2 regions of the Nocardiopsis sp. YSL2 genome follow, and region 2 is predicted to be linked to the other one. Evidence: riboswitches for the same ligand, from Rfam matches in the RefSeq annotation. Region 2 holds a riboswitch; the other holds the start of a gene.

Region 1 (15,449 bases), 950 kb from region 2:
ACGCTGTTCCAGCGCTACCCCGGACTGCGGCGTGACGGGGCCGGGCTGTACCGCTTCCCGCCCAGCCATCCGCGCATCCCGCTGATGTACTCGTTGCGGGCGCGTCAGAGGAAGGTCCGGCCCTCGCCCCGGTAGGTGGGTGCCGTGCCCAGGTAGGCGCCGGTGTCGGAGTCGACCAGGTGCAGGGTGTCGAAGCGCTCGCACAGCTCCCCGGCCTTGGCGTGGCGCATCCACACGCGGTCGCCGATTCCGAGCCGGTCGGCCGCCGCGCCCAGCAGGGGGGTCTGGACCTCGCCCGCGCCCTCGTTGGCGGTGAGGGACAGCCCCGCGGGCAGGTGCGGCAGCGGTGCCCGGAACCGGTCGGCGGGGCCGGAGGCGGGGTATCCGCCGCCGAGCACCGTGGCCACCCCTCGGGCGGGGCGGCGCACGACGGGGAGCGCGTAGAGCGCGGCGGGGCGCCCGTCGAAGGACCGGTAGTGGTCGAACAGGTGAGGGTGGAAGAGCCCGGACCCGGCGGCGAGTTCGGTGACGGCCCGCTCCCGGCCGGTCGTGTGCAGGCTGCCGGTGCCGCCGCCGTTGACGAAGCGCGGGTCGGCCACCGCGCGCACGGCCCGTACGATCGCGGCGCGTCGCCGGGCCAGCTCGATGGCGGAGCGGCGCTGGATACCGCGCAGGAGGCGGCCGTACAGGGGCCGTCCGGGCGGGGCGTCGCCGACTCCGGCGATCTGGCCCTCGTAGGCCATGATGCCGTCCAGGACCAGTTCCGGGCGGCGCTGGACGGCCAGGGCGAGAGCGGAGGCCTGTGCGGGTGTGCGGATGGGCGAGCGGTAGCTGCCGATGCGCGCGGCGGAGCCGAACGGCTGCCAGCTGGTGTCGATGTCCAGGCACACCCTGATGCGCGGGGGCCGCGGGGTGTCGGAGGCGGCTTCGGCGACGGCGGAGGCGATCAGGTCCAGGTGGGCGGTGTCGTCCACCATCAGGGTGATGACGCGGGCGGCGCCGGGGTCGCGGGCGAGCCGGACCAGGGCGTGGCGGTCGGCCGTGGGGTAGGCGACGAGGATGTCCTGGGCCAGGGGGTCGTCCGGGCCGCCGGAGGCGAGCCAGAGGGCCTCGGGGAGGGTGAAGGCCATGATCCCCGCGTAGCCGGGCAGTTCCAGGACGGTCCGGAGCAGGTCACGGCTGCGCACGGACTTGCTGGCGACGCGCACGGGTCGGCCGTGCGCGCGCCGGGTGAGCGCCGCGGCGTTGGCGCGGAACGCCGCGAGGTCGACCATGGCGAAGGGGGGCTCCAGGTCGCGTGTGGCGGCGTCGTAGGTCTCGCGCAGGCTTGTCATGGCACGAGGATGCCAGAACGTGAATGTTTTTCATATTGTCCGGAGTGCACGATTTCTCCTTGATGGGGCGTTCGCCGCCGTGAGCGGGTCGCCGGTCGCCGCGGTGCGGGATCGGGCCCACGGCTTGCGCGGGGTCGATACCCTGGTATGTCACGGCTGATCAGCCGGTCCGATCCCAGGAGTGGAACCTTTCCATGAGTGAGCGCGAGTACATTCTGACCCTTTCGTGCCCCGACAGCCGGGGCATCGTCGCGGCGGTGGCCAACCTGCTGTCCGACCACGGTTGCAACATCACCGAGAGTCAGCAGTACGGCGACCACTACACCGGCCGGTTCTTCCTGCGGATGCAGTTCCTCGCGGAGTCAGGTGCGGACGGCGTGGTGGGCGAGGACGTCCTGCGAGGGGCGTTCGCCGCCCTGGCCGGGGACTTCGGCGAGGGGTCCGGCGACCCGGTCGTGGAGTGGAGCCTGCAGGCGACCGACGCGCGCCCCCGCATGATCGTGATGGTGTCCAAGTTCGGGCACTGCCTCAACGACCTGCTCTACCGCCAGCGCAGCGGCCTGCTGGACGTCGACATCGCGGCGGTGGTCTCCAACCACCCGGACCTGGAGTTCCTGGCCGACTCCTACGGTGTGGACTTCCACCACCTGCCGGTCAACGCCCGGACCAAGCCGGAGCAGGAGGCGCGGCTGCTGGAGCTGGTCGACTCCTACGACGTGGACCTCGTCGTCCTGGCCCGGTACATGCAGGTGCTCTCGGAGCAGCTGTGCACCAAGATGTCCGGCCGGATCATCAACATCCACCACTCGTTCCTGCCGAGCTTCAAGGGCGCCCGTCCCTACCACCAGGCGCACGCGCGCGGGGTCAAGCTCATCGGTGCGACCGCCCACTACGTCACCGCCGATCTCGACGAGGGGCCGATCATCGAGCAGGAGGTGTCCCGGGTGGCTCACACCGACAGCCCGGAGCGGCTGACGGCGATCGGCCGGGACCTGGAGTCCGTGGCGCTGGCGCGCGCGGTGAACTGGCATGCGCAACGCCGCGTCCTGATGAACGGTGGGAAGACCGTCATCTTCGCCTGACCTCCACACGGCCGCGGCCGGGGAGTTTTTTCGGACACATCGGGGCGCCTTCGGGCGCCCCGTCGTCGTTTCTGGGCCCGGGTGGGTTTCCGGACAGGAATTGGGGCACAGATGGTATTGACATGACCTTCGTGACCTGCGAATTATCGCTTAGAGTACCTTGCCTGTAACTCAGAGTGTGTATATGGTGTGAATGGTTCCATACCCGTGCGGTCGCGTGGAGTACGCGGTCTGCGGGTTTCGGTCAGCTAATTCCGGGTCGTGTGACCCGGCAGGGGGCACTCATGGGCAAGCACTTCGACGACGCGGTCGGCAAGGGCAAGGAAGCGTTCGGCAAGGTCACGGGGGACCAGGGCACCGAGGCCGAGGGCAAGGTCGACCAGGCCAAGGGCCAGGCCAAGGACGCCGCGGACAAGGTCAAGGACAAGGCCGAGGAGCTCAAGGGCAAGGCCGCCGAGCGGATCAAGGACACCTTCGACCGCTGACACCGTCACAGACCGTCTGACCACCGCGGAAGGGGAACCAGTGTCGGATACGAGGACCGAGGCCGGAGTGCCGGAAGCGCGCACCGGCGGACGCAGGGACACCGCGTCGCACAATGGCGCGGGCCGAACCCAGATCGCCGACGGCGTCGTGGCCAAGATCGCCGGCATGGCGGCCCGCGAGATCGGCGGGGTCTATGCCATGGGCGGCGGGGCGGCCCGCGCGGTCGGTGCCGTCAGAGACGCCATGACCAGGGGGGACACCTCGGTCGCGCGCGGGGTGGCGGTCGAGGTCGGTGAGCGCCAGGCGGCCGTCGACATCGACGTGGTCGTCGAGTACGGCGCCGCCATCCAGGACCTGGCCGCGGCGGTGCGCCGCAACGTCACCTCGGCGGTCGAACGGATGACCGGGCTGGAGGTCACCGAGATCAACATCAAGGTGGACGACATCCACCTGCCCGACGACGACGGCGACGAGGACGCTGCCTCCGAGCCGCGGGTCCAGTAGTGGAGGCCGACGCCCGGGACCCGGGCGAGGTGGCCCGGGGCATGGCGGAGGCCGTCGCCACTTGCCCGGACGTCGTGGCGCTGTCCACGGGAGGGTTCGGAACCCTCCAGACGCCCGTACCCGGCGGGCGGGTGCGCGGGGTCGCGGTCCGGGGCGACCACGTCGAGGTCGGCGTGGTCGTGCGCTTCGGCCGCCCGATCACGGACATCACCGCCGAGATCCGGGCCACCCTGGCACCGATGGCGGTCGGCCGGGCCGTCCACGTCTATGTCGAGGACGTGGTCGCCGGGCTCGGAGGGGGTAGCCGCACGGGCGGCTGAGGGTGACAGGGTGCTGGACACAGCTGGACAAGAGGGGGAAGCCATGTGGCCGATCGTTGGGTTGTCCTACGGGACGGTACTGGGTCTGGCCGGCGCGTTCGGCGGTTTCACGGCCTTCGCGCTGGTCCTGGTCCTCGGACTGGTCGGTTTCGTCGCGGGCCGGGCGATGGAGGGCGAGATCGACCTGGCCGAGATGTTCACGCGGCGATCGGCCTGAGGGGCACAGTGGCCGGAACACGAACCGACGCGGTACCCCGCCAGCGTGTCGAGACGGAGCCGCCGGGATCGGCCGGGCGGCACCGCGAGAGCGGTGCCGCCCGGGACCCGGGCGGCCGGACCGACATCGCCTCGGGCGTGATCGAGAAGGCGGCGGCCCGCGCCGTGCGCGAGGTGGACGGGGCGAGCGCGGTCCGCGCCCGACCCGTCCGCGCCAGGACGAGCGGCCGCGTCGTCCTGCTGCGGCTGCGGATCGCCGTGCGCTACCCCCGGGCCACACGCGAGGTCGCGGCCCGGGTGCGTGAGCACGTCAAGGACCGGGTCGAGTGGACGACCGGCATGACCGTCCACCACATCGACATCGAGATCGCGGAGTTGGTGCGCTGACATGACCACCGTCGAAGAGGTGCTCGGCCGCCCGGACCACGGCATGGAGCGGAAGGCGACACGGGTGGCGGTCCACACCTTCCGTCCCCGCCGGTCGTGGCCCGCGGTGATCACGGGGCTGGCGATCCTGACGGCGGCCGTGGTGTCGGCCGCCGAGGTCATCTCCGCCCTGGCCGGGAGCCCGCTGCGGCTGATCCCCGTCGGACGCGCCGGGGAGTTCGCCGCCACCACGACCTGGTCGCAGCCGTCGGTGCAGATCGCCTCCGCGGCCCTGGCACTGATCGGGCTGGCACTGATCGTCCTGGCCCTCGCTCCGGGCCGGAGCCGGTGGACGGCCCTGCGCACCGGCGATCCGGCACTGGTGGTCGGCCTGACGCGGCCCGCGCTGCGCCGGACGGTGAGCGCGGCGGCCCAGGAGGTCGGCGGCGTCGAGGGCGCGCACGTGGTGGTCCGCGGCCACCGGCTGCGAGTGCACGTCCGCACCGGAATGCGGACGTCGGAAGGGCTGGCCGAGGAGGTGACCGCGGCGGTGGAGCGGCGGCTGGAGGAGTTGGCGCCGCTGCGCAGCATGCGGATCGTCACGCACGTGCGGCACGCGGAGGGTTGACGATGGCGCGGGACAGGAATCGCAGGTCGGCGCGTGGCAACCGGCTCGGTCTGGCGCTGGTGGGAGGTGTGCTCCTGGCGGGCGGGCTGGCCGCGCTCGCGCTGGGGCGGGGGGTGCTCGGCGCGGATCTGGCGGGAGGGGCCCTCCTGGGCTCCGCGGCCATGGAGACGCTCGGCCGGCAGTGGGTCCCCTACGCCGCGGTTGCGCTGTCCTTCGTCGCGGCCTTCCTCGCTCTGCGCTGGCTGCTCGTGCAGGGCATGAACGACACCCTGAGCCGACTGGTCCTGGAACAGGGGTCCGACGGCCGGGTGGAGATCAGCGAGAGCGTGGCGCGCGGCGCCCTGGAGCAGGAGGTCGCCGGGTATCCGGGCGTGCGCCGGGCCCGGGCACGGCTGACCGAGTCCAGCGACGAGCCGCACCTGCGCCTGGCACTGACACTGGAGGACGACGCGGACGTGGCCGGGGTGTGGCGGCGCGTGCGGTCCGAGGCCCTGGCCAACCTGCGCCACGCCCTGGAACGGGACCGGATTCCGGCGGTGGTGCGGATGTCGATGACCGCCCCCGCCAAGAACCCGCGCCGCAGCCTGGCCTGACTCCTGGCGGTGCCGATCGGACCGGCTTGGCAAAGTCGGTGTGGGAGGGCCCTCCGGGAGCGCACCTCGGGGTTACGTTGGCGCCATGACGAGACTGACCTTCATGAACCTGCCCGTGCGCGACATCGGTGCCACGCACGCGTTCTGGGCGTCGCTGGGATTCTCCTTCAACCCCGAGTTCTCGGACGAGAAGGCCCTGTGCATGATCGTGAGCGACGCCTCCTTCGTGATGCTGCTGGAGGATTCCTTCTTCCGGAGCTTCCTGCCCGAGGGGGACTCGATCGCCGCCGCCGGATCGGAGCTGATCACGGCGGTCTCGGTCGGCAGCCGACAGGAGGCCGACACCCTGGCCGAGACGGCGTCGGCCGCCGGGGGACGGGCGGTGTCCACCATGGACGAATCCGGGATGTACTCGCGCATGATCGCCGACCCGGACGGGCACCTGTGGGAGTTCCTGCACATGGACATGGGCGCCGCGGACGCCTCCTGACGGCTCACCGTGCCGGATCAGAGGACTCGCCCCCTCCGACAGCGGCTCTCCACGCGCGTGCATCCCCGCCACGCCAAATGCGGTGACAATGCGGTGCGGCCCGGAGCCCTCGGGTAGTCAGGTACCGGAGTGGTACCGACGAGGGGAGGGCCCGTGCCCGCTGTGAACATCGAGTTCACGGAAGAGGAGATGGAACAGATCCGTCAGGCCGCCGCGGCCGAGGAGACCAGCGTCACGAAGCTGGCGCACGAGAGTGTGCTGTCGAGTCTGCAACAGCACCGCGTCATGGCGATCGCCGCGCGGGTGACCCGGGCCTCCGCGGGCCTGGACGGGCGACGCGCCCCGTAGCGGGTTCGGAACCGGGCACCCGCCTGCCCGTGGGCCAGGCGGTGGAGCATGATCCGGGCCTGTTCGGCAGGGGCGCACGCGGTTCCCCGAGGCGCCTCAGCACTCGATGACGTTGACGGCGAGGCCGCCGCGCGAGGTCTCCTTGTACTTGTCCATCATGTCGCGGCCGGTGTCGCGCATGGTCCGGATGACCTTGTCCAGCGACACGAAGTGGCTGCCGTCGCCGCGCAGCGCGATCCGGGCGGCGCTGATGGCCTTGACCGAGGCCAGCGCGTTGCGCTCGATGCACGGCACCTGCACCAGGCCCCCGATCGGGTCGCAGGTCAGGCCCAGGTTGTGCTCCATCGCGATCTCCGCCGCGTTCTCCACCTGGGCCGGTGTGCCGCCCAGCACTTCGGCCAGGCCCGCGGCGGCCATCGAGGACGCCGAGCCGACCTCGCCCTGGCAGCCCACCTCCGCGCCCGAGATCGACGCGTTCTGCTTGAAGAGCAGGCCGATCGCGGCGGCGGTCAGCATGAACCGCACGACCCCGTCGTCCCCGGCGCCCGGGCTGAAGTGCAGGTAGTAGTGCAGCACCGCCGGGACGATGCCCGCCGCGCCGTTGGTCGGCGCGGTCACCACCCGCCCGCCCGCGGCGTTCTCCTCGTTGACCGCCAGCGCGTACAGGGTGATCCAGTCGCTGCCCCGCATCGGATCGGGGTCGGCGGCCGTGGGCGCCAGGAGCCCCGCGTCGTCGCACGTCCCGCCCAGCTGGCGGTACAGCCGGTGCGCGCGGCGCGGCACCTTGAGCCCGCCGGGCAGGCTGCCCTCGGTCATGACCCCGCGGCGCACGCACTGGCGCATCGCGGTCCAGATGGTGAGCAGCTCCGCGTGGATCTCGTCGGCCGTCCGGCCGAAGGCCTGCTCGTTGGCGAGCATGACGGCGCTGATCGACATCCCCGTGTCCGCGCAGATCGACAGCAGCTCCTCGGCGCTGTTGAAGGGGTGGGGGACCTCGGTGTCGTCGGCCTTGATCCGGTCGGCGCCCGCGGCCCGCTCGTCCACGACGAACCCGCCGCCGACGGAGTAGTACACCTTGGCCGCCAGCTCCACGCCGGCGGCGTCCAGCGCCACGAAGCGCATGCCGTTGGGGTGGTCGGGCAGGCTCTCCTTGCGGCGGAAGTCCACGTCCACGGCCGGGTCGAAGGCCACCTTCGGGCCCTGGGGCCCGCCCAGTTCCAGGGCGCGCTCCTCGCGCACCCGCCCGACCAGGCCGGGGACCGCGTCCACGTCCACGTGCTCGGGCGTGTGTCCCATCAGTCCCAGGATGACCGCGGTGTCGCTGCCGTGGCCCTTGCCGGTGAGCGCCAGCGAACCGTACAGTTCGGCGCGCACGTGCGCCGTGGCGTCCAGGACTCCGTCCTCGCTCAGGCGCCCCGCGAAGGTCCGCGCGGCCTTCATCGGGCCGACCGTGTGCGAACTCGACGGTCCGATACCGATCTTGAACAGGTCGAACACGCTGATGGCCATGGCTGTCCTCCTCGTTGAGTACAGGGCCCTGGTACAGAACTGCCGTGCGGGGCACGGGGCCCCGCACGGCAGGGCTCTACAGGTTGGGGTAGAGCGGGTGCTTCGCGGCCAGGGCCCGCACGCGGGCGCTCAGCGCCTGGGCGTCGAAGTCCGGCTTGAGGGCCTCGGCGATGATGTCGGAGACCTCGGTGAAGTCCTCCTCGCCGAAGCCGCGGGTGGCCAGGGCCGGGGTGCCGATGCGCAGCCCCGAGGTCACCATCGGCGGGCGCGGGTCGTTGGGCACCGCGTTGCGGTTGACCGTGATCCCGACCGAGTGCAGGCGGTCCTCGGCCTCCTGGCCGTTGAGCGGGGAGTCCACCAGGTCCACCAGGACCAGGTGCACGTCCGTGCCGCCCGTGAGCACCTTCACACCGGCCTCGGTCATGTCCGGGCGGGTCAGGCGCTCGGCCAGGAGCTTGGCGCCGGCCACGGTGCGGCGCTGGCGCTCGGCGAAGGCCTCGCTCGCGGCGATCTTGAACGCGACCGCCTTGGCGGCGATGACGTGCTCCAGGGGGCCGCCCTGCATGCCGGGGAAGACGGCGGAGTTGATCTTCTTGCCCAGGGCGGCCGTGGACAGGATCATGCCGCCGCGCGGGCCGCCCAGGGTCTTGTGCGTGGTGGTGGTGACCACGTCGGCGAACGGCACCGGGTTGGGGTGCAGCCCGGCCGCGACCAGGCCCGCGAAGTGGGCCATGTCGACCATGAGCAGGGCGCCGGTCTCGTCGGCGATCTGGCGGAAGCGCTCGAAGTCGAGCCGGCGCGGGTAGGCGGACCAGCCCGCGACGATCATCTTGGGCTGGTGCTCCTTGGCCAGGGCGGCGACCTCGTCGTAGTCGACGGTGCCGTCGTGCTCGCGTACGTGGTAGGCCACGGCGTTGAGGATCTTGCCGGAGTAGTTGATGCGCATGCCGTGGGTGAGGTGGCCGCCGTGGGCCAGGTCCAGGCCCAGGATCGTGTCGCCGGGCTTGAGCAGCGCGAAGTACACGGCGGTGTTGGCCTGGGCGCCCGAGTGCGGCTGGACGTTGGCGTGCTCGGCTCCGAACAGCGCCTTGGCGCGGTCGATGGCCAGCTGTTCGACGACGTCGACGTGTTCGCAGCCGCCGTAGTAGCGGCGGCCGGGGTAGCCCTCGGCGTACTTGTTGGTCAGGACGGTGCCCTGTGCTTCGAGAACGGCCTGGGGGGCGAAGTTCTCCGAGGCGATCATTTCCAGGGTGTCGCGCTGGCGTGCCAGTTCGGCGTCCACCGCGGCCGACACCTCGGGGTCCAGTTCGCTCAGTGCCTGGTCGAGCGTGTTGTCGTTAGCCATCTCGGCCTACTCCTCGCCTTCGGTCAGCTTGGTGTACTCCTCGGCGGAGAGCAGTCCCGAGGGCTCCTCGGAGAGCCGGGCCCGGAAGAGCCACCCGTCCTCGAAGGGGGCGGTGTTGATGGTCTCCGGCGCGTCCTCCAGTGCGCCGTTGACCTCGATCACCTCGCCGGAGACCGGCGAGTAGACGTCGCTGACGGACTTGGTGGACTCGACTTCGCCGCACGCCTGGCCCGCGGTCACCTCGGTGCCCGACTCGGGCAGCTCGACGTAGACGATGTCGCCGAGGGACTCGGCGGCGAACGCGGTGATCCCGACCGTGGCGATCCCGTCCTTCACCACGACCCACTCGTGTTTGGCGGTGTAACCCAGCTCCGTGGGAACGCTCACTTCAACTCTCCTTGGAGGTGTTCCATTTCCTGCCGCGCGCCCTCGGGCGGCCCGGCCCGGCCTACGCCTGGTGCCGCCTCGTCCGTGCAGGTCCCTGTGCGGGGATCCCACCGGGCGGGGCGGGCAGGCCTTCGGGGTGTGAAGGCCCCAGTCCTACGGCTGCCGCTGGTAGAACGGCAGCTCGACCACGTCGACGGCCTCGCCCCGGCCCCGCACGTCCACGGTGAACGTGCCGGTCGCGGTGTCGAGGTCGCCGTCCACGTAGGCCATGGCGATGGGGCGGCCCAGGGTCGGGGAGGGCGCGCCGCTGGTGATGGTGCCGACGGTGACGCCGTCGCGCTGGACCTCCTGGCCCCTGCGCAGCGGGCGCCGGCCCTGGGCGACCAGGCCGATGAGGCGCCGTGCGCGCGCGGTGCGCGAGGCCTTCTCCAGCGCGGCGCGGCCGACGAAGTCACCGTCCTTGTCGAACTTCACCACGCGGCCCAGACCGGCGTCGAAGGGGGTGAGTTCGGCGGTGAGCTCCTGGCCGTACAGCGGCATGCCGGCCTCCATGCGGAGGGTGTCGCGGGCCGAGAGCCCGGCGGGCACGAGCCCGTGGTCGGCGCCGGCCGCCATGAGCGCCTCCCAGACCCGGGGAGCGTCGGCGGCGGGGCGGACGAAGATCTCGAAGCCGTCCTCGCCGGTGTAGCCGGTGCGGGCGAGCAGGACGGGCTGTCCGGCGACGGTGTGCTCGTAGCCGGCGTAGTAGCGGATGGAGTCGAGGTCGGCGTCGGTGAGCGGCGCGAGGATCTCGACGGCGCGCGGCCCCTGGATCGCGATGAGGGCGTGGTCGGCGGACTCGTCGCTCACCTGGACGTCGAAGCCCTCGGCCCGCTCGGCGAGCGCGGCGGACACGACGGGCGCGTTGGCGGCGTTGGCGACGACCAGGTACTCCTGCTCGCCGAGCCGGTAGACGATGAGGTCGTCCAGGACGCCGCCGTCGGCGTCGGTGATCATGGTGTAGCGGGCGCGGCCGACCTTGACCTTGGACAGGTGGCCGACCAGCGCGTAGTCGAGGGCTGCGGCGGCCTGGGGTCCGCTCAGGCGGATCTCGCCCATGTGGGAGAGGTCGAAGAGGCCGGCGGCCTCGCGGACCGCCTTGTGCTCGGCGGTCTCGCTGCCGTAGCGCAGCGGCATGAGCCACCCGGCGAAGTCGACCAGGGTGGCCCCGGCCTTCTCGTGGATCTCGCGCAGTGCGGTGGCACGCGGAACTGAGGCGGGCTCTGACATGGGCACTCCCGAGAGGATGGGCGTCGTGACGTGCGTGGCGTTGCCATCCTCCCCCTCTGTCATCGGTGCCTGAGAGCTTCACCGCGCGCCCGGCGTGGCTTGCACCTTCGGCGAGGGACGTCGGTCCCTGCTTTCCAGAGTGGTCTCGCCCGTACGGTCCGTGTGCCTGAGAGGTTGTCTGTGGGGAGGGATTGCTCCTTCGGCGGTCCGTGTTGGCTACGCGGACGCTCTCCCGTACGGGGTCAGCAACACGTTCAGCCTAGCAGCGGGCACAGTCGGCCCCCAAGGCTGCCCGACGCGTGTGCGAGGACACGATCGCGGGAGGCCGCCCCACGGCGTGATCGGAGGGACTAGCGTGTGGGCGGTACAGGGCCCGGCGGGGGCCCTACGCGAAGACACGGAGGGACTGGCGTGGGTACCGACATCGACCGTGCGGGCCGACCGGTGGGTCGTCGGAGCCGACTCGTGGTGACCGCGGGCTGTGCTCTGGCGCTGACGGTCGCCGCCGTGTCCGCGTGCGCCGGGGAGCAGGAGCCGGAGCCGCGGCCGGAGCAGTACTCGGGCAGTGTGCGGGGGGACGTGACCACCGTCGAGCGGGACGACCTGGAATCCCGGTTCGCCGACGCGGGGCTGGAGGGCACCTTCGTGCTCTACGACGCGGACTCGCGGGTGTCCACCGTGGTCGACGTCGAGCAGGCGGCCGTGCGCCAGGTCCCGGCGTCGACGTTCAAGATCCCCAACACGCTGATCGGGCTGCAGACCGGTGCCGTGGCCGACGTGGACGAGGTGCTGCCCTACGGGGGCGAGCCGCAGCCGGTGGAGGAGTGGGAGCGGGACATGGGTCTGCGCGACGCCTTCCCCGTCTCGAACGTCCCCGTCTACCAGGAGCTGGCCCGGCGCGTCGGGCACGAGCCGATGGCGGCGTGGGTGGACCGCCTGGACTACGGCAACCGCGAGATCGGCGGCGCCGACGCTGTCGACCGGTTCTGGCTGGAGGGCCCGCTGGAGATCTCGGCGCAGGAGCAGACCGAGTTCCTGTCCCTGCTGGCCCGCAAGGAACTGCCGGTGGACACCGCCCACCAGGAGGCGTTGCACGAGATCGCCCTGGTGGAGGAGACGCGGGACTACCGCCTGTACGCCAAGAGCGGGTGGGGCGCCGACGCCGACCCCGCGCCCGGCTGGTGGGTCGGCTGGGTCCAGAGCGGCTCCGACCTGCACACCTTCGCGCTGCGGGTGGAGATCGAGGAGGACGCCGACGCCGAACTGCGCGAGCCCCTCGCCCGCGACCTGCTGGCGGAGCTGGAGGTCCTGCCGCCCGAAGCTGCCTGAACCGGGCGGCGCCCCGGGCGACATCGTGCTCGGACGCGGCGCGGCGGCGGACCCCGGCACACGGAGCGGCCGGGCCCCCGAGGGGTACCCGGCCGCTCCGGCGGTTCGCGGTGCGGTGCCGGTCAGGCGGTGGTCTTGCGGCGTCGGCGCACGGCCTCGGCCAGCTCGGACAGCACGTGCTCGGTGGTCTCCCAGCCCATGCACTTGTCGGTGATGGACTGGCCGTAGGTGAGCGCGGACGGGTCGCCGAGCTTCTGGGCGCCCTCGACGATGAAGCTCTCCAGCATCACGCCGATGATGCCCTTCTGGCCCTCGGCGACCTGGGCCGCGATGGCCGCGGCCACACCCGGCTGGCGGGTGTGGTCCTTGCCGCTGTTGGCGTGGCTGGCGTCGATCATCAGGCGGCGCGGCAGCCCCGAGTTCTCGATGACGTCGAGGGCGTCCCCGACCGGACCGGCCTCGTAGTTGGGGCCGCTGCGGCCGCCGCGCAGGATCACGTGGCAGTCGGGGTTGCCGTCGGTGACGACCACCGAGCCGGCGCCGTGCGGGTCCACGCCGAAGAACGTGTGGGACGCGGCGGCCGCGCCGACCGCGTCCACGGCGACCTGTACGTCGCCGTCGGTGCCGTTCTTGAAGCCGACCGGGGTGCTCAGGCCGCTGCTGAGCTGGCGGTGCACCTGGCTCTCCGTGGTGCGCGCGCCGATCGCGCCCCAGGAGACGACGTCGGCGATGTACTGCGGGGTGATGGGGTCGAGGAACTCGGTCCCGGCGGGCAGGCCCAGGGAGTTGATGTCGAGCAGCAGCTTGCGGGCGGTGCGCAGGCCGCGGTGCACGTCGTAGGTGTCGTCCAGGCCGGGGTCGTTGATCAGGCCCTTCCACCCCACCGTGGTGCGCGGCTTCTCGAAGTACACGCGCATGACCACGCACAGGTCGTCGTTCAGGGACGGCACGAGGGCCTTGAGCCGCTCGGCGTAGTCCATGGCCGACTCGGTGTCGTGCACGGAGCAGGGGCCGACGACGACGAGCAGGCGGTCGTCCTCGCCGTTGAGGACCCGCGTCACCTCGGCGCGGGAGTCCTCCACCAGAGCGCTGCGTTCGGGACCCAGAGGTAGCTCGGCCAGCAGGTCCTCGGGGGCGATGAGCGGCTGGTAACTGGCCACCCTGGTGTCGTTGGTGCTGGGCATGGTCTTCCCCTAGATCCGTCCGGTCTGGCCAGCAGTGGCCACGAAAAACAGTAGCGCGGCCGGGCGGGGCGACATAGTGCCGCAGAAGAATCGGCACGGGTCCACACGATGGGAAACACCACACCGGGATTATCCCGGCGCATAGTCTCATAATGCGAGACGCATTTCCGTGGTCATTCCGGAGCGGGTGCGGGCCGCCGGGATCAGTCCGTCAGCCCGGGGAGGTCCTCCTCCCAGTACTCGCGCGGGTGGCGCGCTCCATCGGTGACCGCGCCCCGTTCGGCCTCGGCCCGGCGCAGTTGCACACGGCGGATCTTACCCGAGACCGTCTTGGGCAGGTCCGCGAACTCCAGGCGTCTGACGCGCTTGTAGGGCGAGAGGCGTTCGCGGGCGTGGGAGAGGATCGCGCGCGCGGTGGCGGCGTCGGGCGCCACCCCGTCGGCGAGGGCGACGTAGGCCTTGGCGACCGACAGTCGCAGCGGGTCCGGCGAGGGGACCACCGCTGCCTCGGCGACATATTCGTGTTCGACGAGGACGCTTTCGAGTTCGAATGGTGAGATGCGGTAATCGGAGGCTTTGAAGACGTCATCGGTGCGGCCGATATAGCGCATGTTCCCGGTGGAATCCCGGCCGGCGATGTCACCGGTGAGGTACAGGTGTCGGCGGACCCTTCCGCCGGCGTCGTCGGAGTCGGCGTAGCCCCGCATCACGCCGACGGGTTCGTCGGTCATGTCCACGCCGATCTGCCCGGTGTCGGCGGGCTCCCCGGTGACCGGATCCACGATGACGATGTCGTAGCCGGGCAGTGGACGGCCCACGGAGCCAGGCACCACGGGCCGCCCGGGACCGTTGCCGACGAGCATGGTGGTCTCGGTCTGCCCGAAGCCGTCGCGGACGGTGATGCCCCAGGCCTCGCGGACCCGGTCCACGACCTCGGCGTTGAGCGGCTCGCCCGCGGCCAGGGCCTCGCGCAGCCCCACCCGCCACGACGCCAGGTCGGTCTGCAGGAGCATCCGCCACACCGTGGGCGGCGCGCACAGGGTGTCGACGCCCCGGCGCACCACCTCGTCGAGCAGCCGTTCGGGGTCGAAGCGGGCCTGGTCCAGAGCCAGCACCGTCGCCTCGGCGTTCCAGGGGGCGAACACGCTGCTGTAGGCGTGCTTGGCCCATCCGGGCTGGGACACGTTCAGGTGGATGTCGCCTGGGCGCACACCGAGCCAGTACATGGTCGACAGGTGGCCGACGGGATAGGAGCTCTGGGTGTGGGTGACCATCTTGGGGCGGGCGGTGGTCCCCGACGTGAAGTACAGCAGCAGGGGGTCGTCCGGCGTGGTGGCGTGGGGCTGGGCGAAGTCCAGTCCGGCGTGTTCGGAGTCGGCGTAGTTGAGCCAGCCTTCCATGTACCCGGCGCAGATGCGCGTCCAGTGGCCGCGCAGGTCGGCGAACTTCCCGGTCTCCTCGACGCCGCAGACCACGTGCTGGACGTCGCCGCGTTCCAGGCGGTCCACCAGGTCGCCCTCGGACAGGATCGGCGCGGTGGGGGCGACCACGGCGCCGAGCTTGATGGCGGCCAGCATGGTCTCCCACAGCTCCACCTGGTTGCCCAGCATCAGCATGATCCGGTCGCCGGGGTGCACGCCCTGCCCGATCAGCCAGTTCGCCACCTGGTTGGAGCGCTCGGACAGGTGGCGGTAGGTGTACTTGGTGTCCGTGCCGTCCTCGGTGACGACCCAGAGGGCGGTCCGGTCCGGGCGTGTCCGCGCGACGGCGTCGAAGTGGTCCAGGGCCCAGTTGAAATGCTCCGACCGGGGCCAGGTGAACTCTCGGTGCGCCTTCTCCTGGTCCGTGCGGTGCTCCAGGAGCAGATCCCGCGCGGCCCGGAACTCCGCCGCACCCGCGGCGGCCTTCTCTTTCGACATCGCTGGCGACCTCCGCTTCGGGACGGCACGGCGACCGCACCGTCCACGGGTCCGCCCTGGTGGGGCGGGTGGGGTGTGCTCTGCGAGTCCTACCCGCGCGGGGCGGCTCCGACGCTTCCACCCCCGAGGGCCGCGCGGCT
Region 2 (15,449 bases):
GCTCCCGCACCAGCAGGGCGTCGCCCGCGCGCGTTCGGGCGGGGATCTCGTGGACCCGGTCGATGTCGACCATGGTCACGATGGCGCGGGCCATCCACCACCAGTTGTCCCTGCGGGCCATGAGGCTGCCCACGCGCAGGCGCGACGGCGGATGCTTGACGACCTCCTGCTCCACCAGCTCGCCCCCGAACTCGCGGCCCTCGGGGTCCAGGTGCACACGGACCCGTCCCGTGGCGACCAGGGTGGGCGCGCTCTCGCCCGCCGGCGCGGAGAGGCAGAACGCCGCCCGGTTCAGGAGCGAGTCGACCTCGGGCAGCAGGGCCAGCGGCAGGGCCACGCACGGGTGCTCGCCCAGGAGGGGGACGACGGGGACGCCGGTCGGCCCGTCCGGGGAGAGCCAGCACATCTCACCGGTGGGGGCTCGGCGCCAAGCCGAGGCCAAATCGTTCACGGCGCACCTTTTCTGTGACGTGGGCCTCATGTTAATTTCTCGGGACTGTACTGCAAAGCCCAGGACAAAGCACCCACCGGCCACGAGCACACTCAGGTGCGAGATTGAAGGTCCCCCCATGCCCGCTGTAGCCGTCCTTCTCGGAGCCCTGGCGCTGTTCGCGCTCGGCTACCGGTTCTACTCGGTCTATCTGGCCAAGAGGGTGTACGCGCTCGATCCGGACTTCGTGACGCCCGCGCACGCCCTGAAGGACGGCGTGGACTACGTGCCGACCAACAAGCACATCGTCTTCGCGCACCACTTCATCTCCGTGGCGGGAGCCGCGCCCATCGTGGGACCGGCCATCGCCGTCTTCTGGGGATGGGGGCCCGCGCTGCTGTGGGTGGTCCTGGGCACCATCTTCGCCTCCGGAGCCCACGACTTCGGGTCGATCGTCGTCTCCGTGCGGCACAAGGGCCGGAGCATCGGCTCACTGGCCAGCGACGTCATCAGCGCCCGCGCGCGGATCCTCTTCCTGCTCATCATCTTCTTCCTGGTGACCATGGTGAACGCGGTGTTCGCGGTCATCATCGCGGGCCTGTTCATCGACAACCCCTCGGCCGTCCTGCCCGTCCTGGTCACCATCCCCCTGGCGATCGGCGTCGGCCAGGTCGTCTACCGCCGCCGTACGGCCGCCCTGCTGCCCTCGGTCGTCGCCCTGGTCATCGTGTACGCGTGCATCCCGCTGGGCGTGATGTTCCCGATCACCGTCGACCCCGTCGCGAGCGGGCTGGGGGTCGAGCCCGCGTTCGTGTGGCTGGTGCTGATCTTCACCTACACCTTCTTCACCTCGCGCCTGCCCGTGTGGATGCTGCTCCAGCCGCGCGACTACATCAACCAGCACCAGATGATGCTGGCCCTGTTCGTCATCATGGTCGGCGTCGTGGTCGGCATGAACACGATCGAGGCCCCGGCCTTCCGCGGCGACCTCCCCGAGGGCTCGCCCTCGATCTTCCCGCTGCTGTTCATCACCATCGCGTGCGGCGCGGTCTCCGGCTTCCACAGCCTGGTGTCCTCGGGAACCACGTCCAAGCAGCTGGACAAGGAGACCGACGCCCGCTACGTGGGCTACCTCAGCTCCCTGGGCGAGGGCACGCTCGCGGTCTGCTCCATCCTGGCGTGCACCGCCGGGATCATGGTCTTCTCCGCCAACCAGGGGATGGCCTGGTCCGACATCTACGTCGACTGGACCGCGGCGGGCACCGGTCCCGCGGGCAAGTTCGTCCAGGGCGTGGCCGGGTTCGCCGGCAACATCGGCGTCCCCGAGAACCTCGGCCTGATCTTCGCCACCGTCGTCGTCGTGAGCTTCGCGGCCACGAGCCTGGACACCGCCGTCCGCCTCCAGCGCTACACCATCCAGGAGATCAGCTCGATCGCCGCGGACAAGGCGTCCGAGGGCGGGACCGTGCACCGCGTGTTCGCCTTCCTGACCCGCAGCGTCACCGTCTCCACCCTGCTGGCCGTGCTCATCCCCTTCGCGCTGGCCCTGGTGCCCGGCAACTTCGCGGCCGGCACCCTGTGGCAGCTGTTCGGCACGACCAACCAGCTCACCGCCGGCCTGGCCCTGGCCGTCATCGCCGTGTGGGTGACCAAGCGCGGACGCAACCCGATCGTCGTCCTGGTCCCGCTGGTCTTCCTGGTCGTCATGACCTCCTGGGCCCTCGTCGTCCAGCTCATCGGATTCCTGGGCTCCGACGACCCCATGCAGCGCTTCGTCCTTGCCCCGTTGGACACCGTCATCTTCGGCCTGGCCGTGTGGATGACCGTCGAGGCGGCCATGGCCCTGCGCAGGGCCTTCGCCGACCGCTCCGCCACCCGGGCGGAGGAGACCGCGCCCGCGGCCCCGACCGAGGACACCGAGCCCACCGCGTGAACACCGACCACGGCGGTGCCGGGGCCTCCCCGCTGGGGAGGGCCTGGCACCGCACCGTCTCCGCCTGGCGCCGCGTGGAGGACTTCCACCAGCAGGTCTTCGACGCGCGCTGGGGACACGCCCGCCGACGGGAGGCGCGCGATCAGCAGGACACCCTGCGCGCCCTGCTGATGCTGGAGACCCTCGGTGTGGACAATCCCGTCGCCTACGAGACCCTCGACCTGATCCCGTACATGGTCGCCGACCTGCACTCCTGGCACCAGCGGTTGGGCCGCGACGACTTCGGCGCCCCGGGAGGCTGCTGTTGACCACCCCGATCACGTTCGTCGGAGGCAAGGGCGGCGTCGGCAAGACCACCCTGGCCGCAGCGCGCGCCCTGGCGCTGGCCGACGCCGGCCTGCGCGTCCTGGTGCTGTCCACCGACCCCGCCCACTCCCTGGGCGACGCGCTGGAGGCCTCCCTGTCCGACGAACCGGTCGAGGCGGCCCCCCGGCTGTGGGCCTGCGAGCCCGACGCCGAAGCCGCCGTGCGCCGCCGGATCGCGCAGGTCGCCGAGGACGCGCGCCGAGCCGTGCCCACCGCCGTCATGCCCGCCGTCCACCGCCACCTGGAGCAGGCCGGATCGAGTCCGGGCATGGCCGAGTCGGCCCTGGCCGACCTGCTCATCGACCGGATGGAGGAGGTCGGGGACCGCTGGGACGCGCTGGTCGTGGACAGCGCGCCGACCGGCCACCTGCTCCGACTGCTGCACCTGCCGACCCTGCTCACTCCCTGGGTGGTGGGGCTGACCCGCCAGCGTGAGCGCGCCAACCGCGCCGAGGCCTTCGCCGACGTGGTGGGCCGGGCCGAACCGGAGGAGGACGACGACCCCCTGCTGCGTCGCCTGCACGCCCGGCGCCACCGCCTGGAACGGGCCTCGGCCCGTCTGCGCGAGGACGCCGTGGTCGCGCTGGTGACGGTGCCCCGGCGCATGGTGCTCGCCGAGACCGCGCGGGCCGTCGACCAGCTCGCCGACGCCGGGTTCGCGCTGGACCGGGTCGTGGTCAACCAGATCCCGCCCGCGGGCGCGGCTGGCCCCGACACGGCCGCGGCCCTGGCCGCCACCCGCGAGCGCTTCGCCGAACAGGGGACGGTGGAGGTCCCCCTCCAGGACACCGAGCCCACCGGCGTCGAGCGGCTCCGGCACCTGGCCGCCCACCTGGGCACCCGGCTGCCCGCCTGAGGCCCGGACCGGGCGCGGGGGACCGGCGAGAACCGGACGGGGCGAACCGCTGCGGCCGAGAACGCCGTCCGGGACGGGGCCGGCGGGCGGCGGTCGCGCAACGCGTTCGGGCCGGCGGAGTCACGCCGGCGCGAGAACGACCGTCCCGGCAGCTATCGTTGGGCCTATGGGGCGATCCGCGGAAGAAGGCAGACGCGAGGCGGGGGACGACGTGGCCGGCCCGGTGGTCGGTGACCGTGTCTGGACGGTCCCGAACCTCCTGAGCATGCTGCGCCTGCTCGGCGTGCCGCTGTTCCTGTGGCTGGTCCTGGGGCCGCAGGCCGACTGGTGGGCCCTGCTCGTCCTGGCGCTGGCGGGGATCAGCGACTGGCTCGACGGCAAGATCGCCCGGGCCTGGAACCAGACGAGCCGTCTGGGCACGGTCCTGGATCCGCTCGCCGACCGCCTCTACATCTTCGCCGCCCTGCTCGGGCTGGTCGTGCGCGACATCGTGCCGTGGTGGCTGATGGCCATCCTCGTGCTGCGCGACGTCCTCATCCTCGGCGCGCTTCCGCTGCTGCGCCACTTCGGCTACGGGCCGCTTCCGGTCAACTTCGCGGGCAAGGCGGCGACGCTCTGTCTTTTGTATTCTTTCCCGCTGCTGTTCATCGCGGCGCACGCTTCGATCGTCGCGGATGTGGCGAGAATTATAGGTTGGGCGTTTGCTCTGTGGGGAACTGCTCTGTACTGGTGGGCCGGACTGCTCTACGCCGTCCAGGGGCTGCGCCTGATGGCTCAGACCCGCCGTGACGAAGGCGCTGATCGACCCGGCATCCGCGGGGGTGCCGACGACAGCGACCCCGCACCCGGACCGAGCGCGGATCGACCCGATCCGACCGCTCCGGAGACCGCGGACGGCGACCCCGGCGCGGCACCACAGGGCCCGGAAAGGCCGGGCCGCACCGGTCAGGGGCACACCGGCCCCTGAGTGACACGAACCGGCGGACCGGCTCACCGCGAGTCCTGTCGGATCGAAAGGGAGTGTCATCTCCGTCATGAGAAGCACATGTCCCACCGCGCGCGACGGTGCGCGCTCCGAACACCATCCCCTCGCCGGGCGGCTCGACGGCGGCGTCGTACGGAGGTACCGGCGATGACCACGTCCAACAGCGAGTCCGCGAACCCGGCCCACATGCCGTCGATGAAGGCGGTCCTGATGGCCGGGGGCGAGGGCACCCGGCTCCGGCCCATGACCGCCAACCAGCCCAAACCCCTGCTGCCGGTGGTCAACAAGCCCATCATGGAGCACGTGCTGCTCCTGCTGCGCAAGCACGGTTTCACCGAGACGGTCGTGACCGTCCAGTTCCTGGCCACCCTCATCCGCAACTACTTCGGAGACGGCGAGGAGTTGGGCATGAAGCTCGACTACGTCGCCGAGGAGGTCCCCCTGGGGACCGCGGGCAGCGTCAAGAACGCCGAGGAGTACCTGCGCGGCGAACCGTTCCTCGTCATCTCCGGGGACGCGCTGACCGACATCGACCTGACCGACATGGTCCGCTTCCACAAGGAGAGCGGCGCCAAGGTCACCATCGCCCTCAAGCGGGTGCCCAACCCGCTGGAGTTCGGCATCATCATCGTCGACGAACAGGGCCGGATCCAGCGGTTCCTGGAGAAACCGACGTGGGGCCAGGTCTTCTCCGACACCGTCAACACCGGCATCTACATCATGGAGCCGGAGGTCCTCGAACGCGTGGCCCCGGGCGAGGTCGTCGACTGGTCCGGTGACGTCTTCCCCGAGCTCCTGGAGGAGGGCGAGCCCCTCTACGGCTACATCGCCGACGGCTACTGGGAGGACGTGGGCACCCACGAGAGCTACCTCAGCGCCCAGGCGGACGTGCTCTCGGGCAAGGTCGACGTCGAGATCGACGGCTTCGAGGTCTCCCCGGGCGTGTGGATCGGCGAGGGCGCCCGGGTCGACCCCAACGCCGTCCTCAAGGGTCCGCTCTACGTCGGCGACTACGCCAAGGTCGAGGCCGGAGCCGAACTGCGCGAGTACACCGTGGTGGGAAGCAACGCCGTGGTGCGCGCCGACGCCTTCTGCCACCGCACGGTCCTGCACGACAACGTGTTCGTCGGGCGCGGCGCCAACCTCCGGGGCGCGGTCATCGGCAAGAACACCGACATCATGGCCGCGGTCCGCGTGGAGGAGGGCGCGGTCGTGGGCGAGGACTGCGTCATCGAGTCCGAGGCCTACGTGCACAACGACGTCAAGGTCTACCCCTTCAAGACCATCGAGGCCGGCGCCGTCGTCAACGACAACGTCATCTGGGAGTCGCGCGGGCAGCGCTCGCTGTTCGGCCCCCGCGGCGTGTCCGGCCTGACCAACGTGGAGATCACGCCCGAACTGGCGGTGCGCCTGGCCAACGCCTTCGCCACGACCCTGAAGAAGGGTGCGATCGTCACGACCTCCCGCGACGTCTCCCGTGCGGCCCGTACGCTCAAGCGAGCGGTGATCAGCGCGCTGACGTCGGCCGCCATCGACGTGCGCGACCTGGAGGTGGTGCCGCTGCCCGTGGCGCGGTTCCACACCTCCCAGAGCGGGGTCAGCGGGGGCGTCGCGCTGCGGACCACCCCTGGGGACCCGGAGTCGGTGGACATCCTGTTCCTGGACGACAGGGGCGCCGACCTGTCCCCGGGCGCCCAGCGCAAGCTCGACCGGGTCTTCTCCCGTGCGGAGTACCGCCGCGCCTTCCCCGGCGAGATCGCCGAGCTCACCCAGCCCTCGCGCGTGGTGGAGAACTACACCGGCGAACTGTTGTCGTCGGTCGACGCCTCCGGGGTGGCCGAGGCCGAGCTCAAGGTGGTGATCGACTGCGCGGGCGGTACCAGCTCGCTGATCCTGCCCTCGCTGCTGGGGCGCATCGGCGTCGATGTGCTCACCGTCAACAACCGCCTCGACGAGGTCTCGCCCACCGACACCGTCGCCAAGAAGATGCGCGACCTGGAGCGGCTGGGCGAGCTCGTGTCGAGTTCGCGGGCGGACTTCGGGGTGCGGTTCGACCCCGTGGCCGAGCGGCTCGCGATCGTGGACGAGAACGGTGAGCTGGTCGACGACGACCGCGCCCTGCTCGTGGTGCTGGACCTGGTCGCGGCCGAGCGGGGCGGCGGCCGGGTGGCGCTGCCGGTGACCACCACCCGGGTCGCCGAGACCGTCGCCCGGTCGCACGGTGTGGATGTGCACTGGACGGCCACGGCCACGGACGAACTCACCAAGGCCGTGCAGGGAGGCGCCGAGGACGTCATCTTCGCCGCCGACGGTCGAGGCGGTTTCGTTCTGCCGGAGTTCAGCCCCACCAGCGACGGCATCGCCGCCTTCGTGCGGTTGCTGGGACTGGTGGCCCGGACCCGTCGGTCGCTGAGCCAGATCGACCGGGCCATCCCGCGGGCGCACCTGCTGCGCCGTTCCGTCCCGACCCCCTGGGCGGTCAAGGGCAGCGTCATGCGCGCCGTGGTCGAGGCGGCGGGCGACCGCGAGCTGGACACCACGGACGGCGTGCGGGTGCTGGAGGCCGACGGCGGATGGGCGCTGGTCCTGCCCGACACCTCCGAGGCCGTCACGCATCTTTGGGCCGAAGGTCCTGACTCCGACACGGCCCAGCGGCTGCTGGACGAGTGGGCCGCGGTCGTGGAACGCGCGGAGGGATAGGCGCGTGCGCGCGGGTGCGGACGCGGGACGTCCGCACCCGCGCGTTGTGTGTCGCCACCATGGCGCGGAGTAGCCGACACGAAGGTCCGTCTCCGGCTAAACTCGACATATCAGCAGGTCGTCGCGGTGCCGTGAAGTTCCTGCGAATTCGTTGCGGATCGGGGAGAACCAAACGGCCGTCCAGCGCATCAGCATCAGGACAGGTGTCCATCTCATCCGAGATCGGCCACAGGCGGATGCGGTGCCCCGGGTGCCGTGTCGGCCGGACCGGGCCGCGGGGGTGTCCAGGGCCTTCTGCGGCAGGCCGAGGAGGAGCGAATCCCTTCCTGGACAGGGATATGGTTTAAAGTCGAGTGTTCCCCGGCGTCCGAGTCGCCGTCTGGGGCGGGTATCCCGGCAGCGGCGGACGCCCCGACCCGGGTGAGAAGGAGCGCAACTGGGGGGAAGAGACCTAGCGACCGACCGTGAGGCGTCCCGTCGCCGTGACTGGGCACCGTCTCACCACGCTCCGGGCGGTGTGTGGGCCGAGGGCCCGCGCGGTGCCCGCGACGTGCCACCGATCAGCCGAATCAAGCACCGCCCCGTGCGGTAGGAGGCCGAGCCGACCTATGTCGAGCGTTTACTGCACGCAGTGCGGTCACGCCGTTGCGGATGATGCCCGTTTCTGCTCCCACTGCGGGACTCCCGTCCGCAGGCCAGAACAGCAGAGCCCACAGCCCAGTGCGGGTGGGGACGCCGCAGGCGATGTCACGTCCACCATTTCCATCTCGGGCATCCAGGCCCTGGAGGAAGAGGACTCCGGCGACGAGCTCAGTGGTGATGATCCCGCCAACGCCGACGCCCTTCCCTCGGGCACAGCGCTCCTGGTGGTCCGGCGCGGCCCGAACGCCGGCAGCCGGTTCCTCCTGGACAGCGACGTCACCACCGCCGGGCGCCACCCCAACAGCGACATCTTCCTCGACGACGTCACCGTCTCCCGGCGCCACGTGGAGTTCTTCCGCCGCGGCAACGGCTTCGGTGTCCGGGACGTGGGCAGCCTCAACGGCACCTACGTCAACCGCGAGCCGGTCGACGAGGCCGAACTCGGCGGCGGGGACGAGATCCAGATCGGAAAGTTCCGTATGGTCCTGCTGACCAAGCCGCGCCGCTGAGGCGCTGCCGGGCACGGGCGGGAGGTCGGGCGGGAACCGCCTCCTCCCGCCGCAGGGGCCCCGCGGGCGGACGGGGAGGGGCTCCATGACGGGTCCGGGGAACTGGGGCCGTAGGCTCTCCGTTGAGGGTGGTAGCCCCGCTCCGGGCGAAGAGCCCCGCGGGGCGCTGGCGGGCGACGGGAGGGGCGGGAAGGTTTGCGGCCCCCCGCCTCCGGAGAGCTTTGTATCGAAGGGTGCCGATTTCGCCCTCGGGTCCTGATCCAACGGGGGAGCAGGGACGAGCGCCCATCCGGCATGACGACTCGTGGGACGGAGCCGCTGTGAAGCACATGGAGGTCGTCGGCGTCCGGGTTGAGATGCCCTCGAACCAGCCGATTGTCCTGCTCAAGGAATCCGATGGGGACCGCTACCTGCCGATCTGGATCGGCGGTGTGGAGGCGACCGCGATCGCCCTGGCGCAGCAGGGCGTCGCACCCGCCAGGCCCCTCACGCACGACCTGTTCCGGGATGTGCTCGACGCCCTCGACACCGGGCTCAAGACGGTGAACATCACCGGGCTCAGTGACGGCATCTTCTACGCGGAACTGGTCTTCAGCAACGGTGTGGAGGTCAGCGCTCGTCCCTCGGACTCCATCGCTCTGGCGCTGCGCACAGGCACGCCGATCTACGCGCACGAGGACGTGATCGAAGAGGCCGGCATGCCGATACCGGACGAGCAGGAAGACCAGGTGGAGGCGTTCCGGGAGTTCCTGGACAACATCTCGCCCGAGGACTTCGGCCGACGGACGGAGTAGCGTCGAAGGGACCCGCCGACGGTGGGTCCCTTCTGCGTGGTGCCAAGGGCACCACCGGGTATGACACGGCTGCGACCTGCGGCTTTGTCAAACGAGCCAGTGATAGATTGGGCGTGGGAAGTGACCGGAACGGTCAGGGCCGTATCCCGCCCGGGCGGGTGGGACTCTCCGGGTACCGCCGTGACGGTCCGTGCTTCGGGTACTTGGCGACGCGCCGGGGGCTGTCGTTGACCATGCCGGTCGGCCGTCCTACCGTCATTGCTGTGGGACCCATGGCGCACCCATTCCCCAAGTGGATATCCCCTGTCGACGCCGCCGTGGGACGAGAGGCCGGAGGTCGGCGTGGCGGTAGCGAGCGGCAAGCGGGAGCCACATGACAGGCGGTCCGCGCTGCGGCTAGCGGGGCAGCAGGGCCTGCTGTGCGAAGAGGACGTGGTGGCGCTGCCTATGGACGTCGGGTATCGGGGCCCAGCGGCGTGCACGGCCGCGGGGATCACCTATCGCCAACTCGACTACTGGGCCAGAACCGGCCTGGTGGAACCGAGCGTGCATTCCGGTGCCCAGAACGCCCCCCTGTACAGCCTCCCCGACATCCTCTTGCTCAAGGTGGCCAAACGGCTGCTGGACACGGGCATCTCGCTCCAGCAGATCCGCAACGCGGTCGACCACCTGCGCGGACGCCCCGCCCCCGATCTGGCCCGCATCACCCTGATGAGCGACGGCGTGAGCGTCTACGAGTGCACCACGCCCGACGAGGTCGTCGACCTGATGCAGCGCGGCCAGGGCATGTTCGGCCTGGCCCTGGCCAACGTCTGGCGTGAGCTGGAGGAGGCCCTGGGCGTGGTCCCGGCCGAGGAGCGGGCCGACCTTCCCGCGCCCCAGCCCGTGGACGAACTGGCGCGGCGCCGGCGGGAACGCCGCACCGGCTGACCCGGGGCGGCGCGGGCCGCGCGGCGGGCCGGTGGGGCGACCGACACACCTGCCCTGACTCGGCGTGGCGCCTGGTGATCGAGTACGGTCGTAGGCACGGCAGGGACGAATCCTGACATTCGCCTTGTCCGTGTGTACGTACAACTACGTCAACAGGCTGACAAGACCACGCGGGAGAGACCCCGGCAGGGGCGCCGACGGGGCAATACTCCCCAGTAACCTCTCAGGCACCAGGACCGCGTGGAAGAGGCCGCTCTGAAGCCCGGCACCGCCGTGCCCGGTGACAGAGGGGGAGACCGTGAGGAACACTGCCGAGCATCTCGGCCCTGTCACCAGGAGGTCTCCGTGCCCGATCAGTCATGGAACAGTCCAGGCGCTCCCGCCCGGGTCTTCGCCGACCGCCACATCGGTCCGACGCCCGCCGAGGTCCAGGAGATGCTCAAGACGGTCGGCTACGGCTCCACCGAGGAGCTCATGCGCGCGGCCGTGCCCGAGTCGATCCTCAGCGCTCCCGGGACCGGCGCCCCGCTCGACCTGCCCGAGGCGCTGGGCGAGGCCGAGGCCCTGGCCGAGCTGAAGGACATCGCCTCCCGCAACGCCGTGCGCACCTCGATGATCGGCCTGGGGTACTACGACACCCTCACCCCGCCGGTCATCCTGCGCAACATCCTGGAGAACCCCGCCTGGTACACGGCCTACACGCCCTACCAGCCCGAGATCTCCCAGGGCCGGCTGGAGGCCCTGCTGAACTTCCAGACGATGGTCTCGGACCTGACCGGCCTGCCCGTCTCCGGCGCCTCCCTGCTCGATGAGGCCACGGCCGCCGCAGAGGCCATGACGCTGGCCCGCCGCGCCTCCAAGGCCAAGGGCAACGTGTTCGTCGTGGACGCCGACGTCTTCCCGCAGACCCTGCAGGTGCTGCGCACCCGCGCCGAGCCCCTGGGGATCGAGGTCGTCGTCGCCGACCTCACCGACGGGCTGCCCGACGCCGAGGCCTTCGGCGTCCTGGTGCAGTACCCCGCCTCCAGCGGTGTGGTCCGCGACCCGAGCGGGATCGTCGCCGCCGCCCACGAGCGCGGCGCGATGGCGGTCGTGGCCGCCGACATCCTCGCCCTGACCCTGCTGCGCAGCCCCGGTGACCTGGGCGCCGACATCGCGGTGGGCTCCACCCAGCGCTTCGGCGTGCCGCTCGGGTTCGGCGGTCCGCACGCGGGCTACATGTCGGTCGGCGAGAAGCTGCGGCGCCAGCTGCCCGGCCGTCTGGTCGGCGTCTCGGTCGACAACGCCGGCCGCCCCGCCTACCGGCTCGCCCTGCAGACCCGTGAGCAGCACATCCGTCGCGAGAAGGCCACCAGCAACATCTGTACGGCCCAGGTGCTGCTGGCCATCATGGCCGGGATGTACGCGGTCTACCACGGTCCCGACGGCCTGCGCGCGATCGCCCGGCAGGTGCACGCCCGCACCGTGGCGCTGGCCGACGCCCTGACCGAACGCGGCTTCGAGGTCGTCCACTCCGCCTACTTCGACACCCTGCGCGTGCGCGTACCTAGCTCCGACCGCGTCGTGGAAGCGGCGCTGGAGGCCGGCTACAACCTGCTGGCCGTCGACGGGTCCACGGTCGGCGTGAGCGTGGACGAGACCACCTCGGCGGCGGACCTGGAGGAGGTGCTGGCCGCGTTCGGCGAGGCCGAGCGGGGCTCCTCGCGGATCCGCCTGAGCGTGGACGAGAACGCCGACCGCCTTCCCGCCGACCTGGCCCGGGGCGTGGACTACCTGGCGCACGAGGTGTTCAACACCCACCGCAGCGAGACCTCGCTGCTGCGCTACATGCGGCGCCTGTCCGACCGCGACCTGGCGCTGGACCGCACGATGATCCCGCTGGGCTCGTGCACGATGAAGCTCAACGCCACGGCCGAGATGGAGGCCATCACCTGGCCCGAGTTCGCGGGCCTGCACCCCTTCGCGCCGCTGGACCAGGCGGCCGGGAGCGTGCGGATCGTGCGCGACCTGGAGGCGTGGCTGGCGGAGGTCACCGGCTACGACGCGGTCTCGCTCCAGCCCAACGCGGGGTCGCAGGGCGAGCTCGCCGGGCTGCTGGCCATCCGCGGCTACCACCGCTCCCGCGGCGAGGCCCACCGCGACGTGTGCCTCATCCCCAGCTCCGCGCACGGCACCAACGCCGCCAGCGCGGTGATGGCCGGGATGCGCGTGGCGGTCGTGGCCTGTGACGACAACGGCAACGTGGACGTGGCCGACCTGCGGGCCAAGACGACCGAGCACGCCGACGACCTGGCGGCGATCATGGTCACCTACCCGTCCACACACGGCGTGTACGAGGACACCATCACCGAGGTGTGCCGACTCGTCCACGAGGCCGGCGGCCAGGTCTACGTCGACGGCGCCAACCTCAACGCCCTGCTGGGCTGGGCCAAGCCCGGCGAGTTCGGCGCGGACGTCAGCCACCTGAACCTGCACAAGACCTTCTGCATCCCGCACGGCGGCGGTGGTCCGGGTGTGGGCCCGGTCGCGGTCCGCTCCCACCTGGCCGGATTCCTGCCCAACCACCCGGGCCAGCCCGAGGCCGGGCCGCACACCGGCGTGGGACCCGTCTCGGCGGCGCCGTTCGGTTCGGCCGGCATCCTGCCCATCTCCTGGGCCTACGTGCGGATGATGGGCGGTGACGGTCTGCGTGCCGCCACCGAGACCGCGGTGCTGTCGGCGAACTACCTGGCCAAGCGGCTGGAGCCGTACTTCCCGGTGCTCTACACGGGCGCGGAGGGGCTGGTGGCGCACGAGTGCGTCATCGACATCCGCCCGCTGCAGAAGGCCACCGGTATCAGCAACGAGGACGTCGCCAAGCGGCTGATGGACTACGGCTTCCACGCGCCGACGATGTCGTTCCCGGTGGCGGGCACCCTCATGGTGGAGCCCACCGAGAGCGAGAACCTCGCCGAACTGGAGCGGTTCGTCCAGGCGCTGATCGCCATCCGCGGCGAGATCGACCGCGTGGAGTCGGGGGAGTGGGACGCCGACGACAACCCGCTGCGGGGTGCCCCGCACACCGCGGAGGCGCTGACCGCCGACGTCTGGGAGCACGGCTACACCCGGGCGGAGGCGGCCTATCCGCTGTCGTCGCTGCGCCAGGACAAGTACTGGCCGCCGGTCGGCCGGATCGACCAGGCCTACGGCGACCGCAACCTGGTGTGCTCCTGCCCGCCGCCGGAGGCCTTCGAGCTCTAGGTCGTGCGTGACGGGGGCGCCGACTCGGTCGGCGCCCCCTCTTGTCCGATTTGTGAATCTACATCGTCAAGGTCGCGCTTGTCTTCGTTCGAGGCGGAAGGGAGGGGCTTCGCCCGGACGAGAGGGGACCTCCCGGGCGGGCGCGGATCGACACCCGGAGGGCGGGCCGCCCTCCGGCGCGGGGCCGCGGGTTAGAGTGGCGGCGACGCCCTCCACGACCCCTGGAAAGCGGACCCATGACCACGACGTCCGGACGTGCCGCACGCTCTGGCCCCGCCGAAGCCCCCGAGGCGACCGATCCCGAGGACGCGCCGGAGCAGGAGGTGCCGTCCGGTCTCGACGCGGCGGCGCTGTGCGACCAGGCCCAGGACCTCGCAGAGAACGGCCACCTCAAACGCTCCGCCAAGCTCTACGAGCAGGCCGTGGCGGCCAACCCCCATCCCGCCGTGCAGGCCCGCGCGCTGCTCGGACTGGCGGTGGTCCAGGACCGGCGGGGCGACGCGCCGGCGTCCCGCGCCGCCGCACGCCGGGCCCTGGCCACCGGGGACTCCCGCTACGCCCCGCGCGCCGCCTACCACCTGGCCCTCTCCCTGGAGCAGGACGGGGAACCCGCCGAGGCCGCACGCGTGTGGGAACGCCTGCTGGACCTGGGTGGGCCGGGCTACGCCGCCATCGCCCGCTACGGTCTGGCCAGGGCCGCCGAGGCACGCGGCGACTCCGCCGGGGCCCAGGAGGACTGGGAGCGCGCGCTCACCCTGCCGTCCGGTCCGGAGCCGATCAGCCGCCTGCACGCCGAGACCGTCGTGGAGGCCTCGCGCGATCTCGCCGGGCGTCTGCTGGAGCGGGGGATGCCCGGTGCCGCGGCCGCCGCCGTCGAACGCGGGCTCGCGGTCGCCGACGACCCGGGCCTGCGCCTGCTGCGGGCCGCGGCCCACCTCGAGCACGCCATCGGCGATCTCGGTGCGGTCGTGGAGCCGTCCGGACACGACCGGGAGGGGCCCGCCGCGGAACCGGGGGTCTCCGGGGCCGCTGTGGAACTCCTGGCCGGGCTCCTGGCCCTGCGGGGCGAGCCCGAGGCCGCCGAACGCGCATGGCAGGCCGGCCTGGCGGACCGGGACCCGGAGACCGCGGACGCCGTGCGCCGGCGGCTGCGCCGCGCCATCGCGCCGCCTGCGGAGGAGGACGAAGGGTCCGAGGAGGCGGCCGAGCCGTGGTGGGACCGCTATCTGGAGGAGGCGGTCGCCACGTCGAGCGCGCCCGTCCTGGCGGGGGAGCTGTTCGCGGTCGTCACACAGATGCACGCGCTGCTGGCGGTGCCGGTGGCGGAGGGCGAGTCCCGTCCGGCCGTGCTGCGCGCGGCCATGGAAGAGGCCCTGCGCACGCCGAGCCAACTCGTGTGGGGCGCGGACGTGCACGCCGACTTCCGGCGGCGCCTGCGCGCGGCGATGGGCGGGGAGGACGTGCTGCCGGACGGCTGGCCCGAGCAGGGCTGAGCGGGCGGCCCCCTTGGGGCGGGCCGCTCAGCGGGGCGACGCCCGGGTCGGCACGGCCCGGGCGTCGCCCGTCGCCCGCCATCGCGTCGGCGGGTGCTTCGGGAGGGTGGGGACGCCACCGTCCCGCCGTCCGCCGCCGCCCTGAACGGCGCCGCCGGCGCGGGGCCCCGTTGTGCGGGGGCCTCCGGATCCGGCCCGTGGGGGGCGGTGTACACCGCTGGTGGGCCGAGGAGCCCTTCAGGCCGCCACGTGCGGCCGGTGCGGGGCGACAACCGCCCCGTCGGGGAGAAGCTCGCCGGTGTCGTCGAATAGGACGACGCCGTTGCAGAGCAGGCTCCATCCCTGTTCGGGGTGGCTGGAGACGACGCGCGCGGCTTCGCGGTCGGTGTCCTCGAAGGACGGACAGGGAGGTTCGTGGCTACACATGGGATGGCCTTTCTTCCGTGCTCGACACTGAGCTGAGGCCAAGAGTAGTGGCTCATTTCACATGCTGCTGCGGTTTGAGCCGGATCTGGTGGCCTCACCGTCGTCGTTCGCTCTCAACCAGTGAGATACGCCCTGGCCGGGGTTG

What was found. Region 2 has a riboswitch for glycine ahead of gcvP (aminomethyl-transferring glycine dehydrogenase). Riboswitches for the same ligand answer to the same signal wherever they lie in the genome.
Region 1: linked by a shared signal. The riboswitch ahead of gcvT (glycine cleavage system aminomethyltransferase GcvT) and the one ahead of gcvP (aminomethyl-transferring glycine dehydrogenase) in region 2 are both predicted to bind glycine.

What each region holds. Positions count from the first base shown of each region.
Region 1 is NZ_JAMOAO010000001.1:4,049,056-4,064,504, forward strand. Features, by position in the region: gene M1P99_RS17975 (hypothetical protein) at 1-135, shown strand, start outside; gene M1P99_RS17980 (alanine racemase) at 105-1,334, opposite strand; gene purU (formyltetrahydrofolate deformylase) at 1,529-2,416, shown strand; gene M1P99_RS17990 (CsbD family protein) at 2,701-2,901, shown strand; gene M1P99_RS17995 (Asp23/Gls24 family envelope stress response protein) at 2,942-3,406, shown strand; gene M1P99_RS18000 (hypothetical protein) at 3,448-3,726, shown strand; gene M1P99_RS18005 (hypothetical protein) at 3,770-3,943, shown strand; gene M1P99_RS18010 (Asp23/Gls24 family envelope stress response protein) at 3,952-4,329, shown strand; gene M1P99_RS18015 (DUF6286 domain-containing protein) at 4,331-4,936, shown strand; gene M1P99_RS18020 (alkaline shock response membrane anchor protein AmaP) at 4,939-5,529, shown strand; gene M1P99_RS18025 (VOC family protein) at 5,615-6,019, shown strand; gene M1P99_RS18030 (hypothetical protein) at 6,173-6,367, shown strand; gene M1P99_RS18035 (L-serine ammonia-lyase) at 6,464-7,876, opposite strand; gene glyA (serine hydroxymethyltransferase) at 7,953-9,221, opposite strand; gene gcvH (glycine cleavage system protein GcvH) at 9,228-9,608, opposite strand; gene gcvT (glycine cleavage system aminomethyltransferase GcvT) at 9,762-10,877, opposite strand; glycine riboswitch at 11,022-11,122, opposite strand; gene blaOXA (class D beta-lactamase) at 11,289-12,206, shown strand; gene M1P99_RS18060 (3-deoxy-7-phosphoheptulonate synthase) at 12,329-13,390, opposite strand; gene M1P99_RS18065 (AMP-binding protein) at 13,594-15,309, opposite strand.
Region 2 is NZ_JAMOAO010000001.1:4,997,047-5,012,495, forward strand. Features, by position in the region: gene M1P99_RS22055 (hypothetical protein) at 1-451, opposite strand, end outside; gene M1P99_RS22060 (carbon starvation protein A) at 570-2,363, shown strand; gene M1P99_RS22065 (cory-CC-star protein) at 2,396-2,671, shown strand; gene M1P99_RS22070 (ArsA family ATPase) at 2,662-3,585, shown strand; gene M1P99_RS22075 (CDP-alcohol phosphatidyltransferase family protein) at 3,797-4,552, shown strand; gene M1P99_RS22080 (mannose-1-phosphate guanyltransferase) at 4,766-7,270, shown strand; gene M1P99_RS22085 (FHA domain-containing protein) at 7,879-8,421, shown strand; gene M1P99_RS22090 (bifunctional nuclease family protein) at 8,742-9,215, shown strand; gene M1P99_RS22095 (MerR family transcriptional regulator) at 9,663-10,145, shown strand; glycine riboswitch at 10,307-10,394, shown strand; gene gcvP (aminomethyl-transferring glycine dehydrogenase) at 10,491-13,385, shown strand; gene M1P99_RS22105 (tetratricopeptide repeat protein) at 13,622-14,878, shown strand; gene M1P99_RS22110 (DUF5999 family protein) at 15,116-15,304, opposite strand.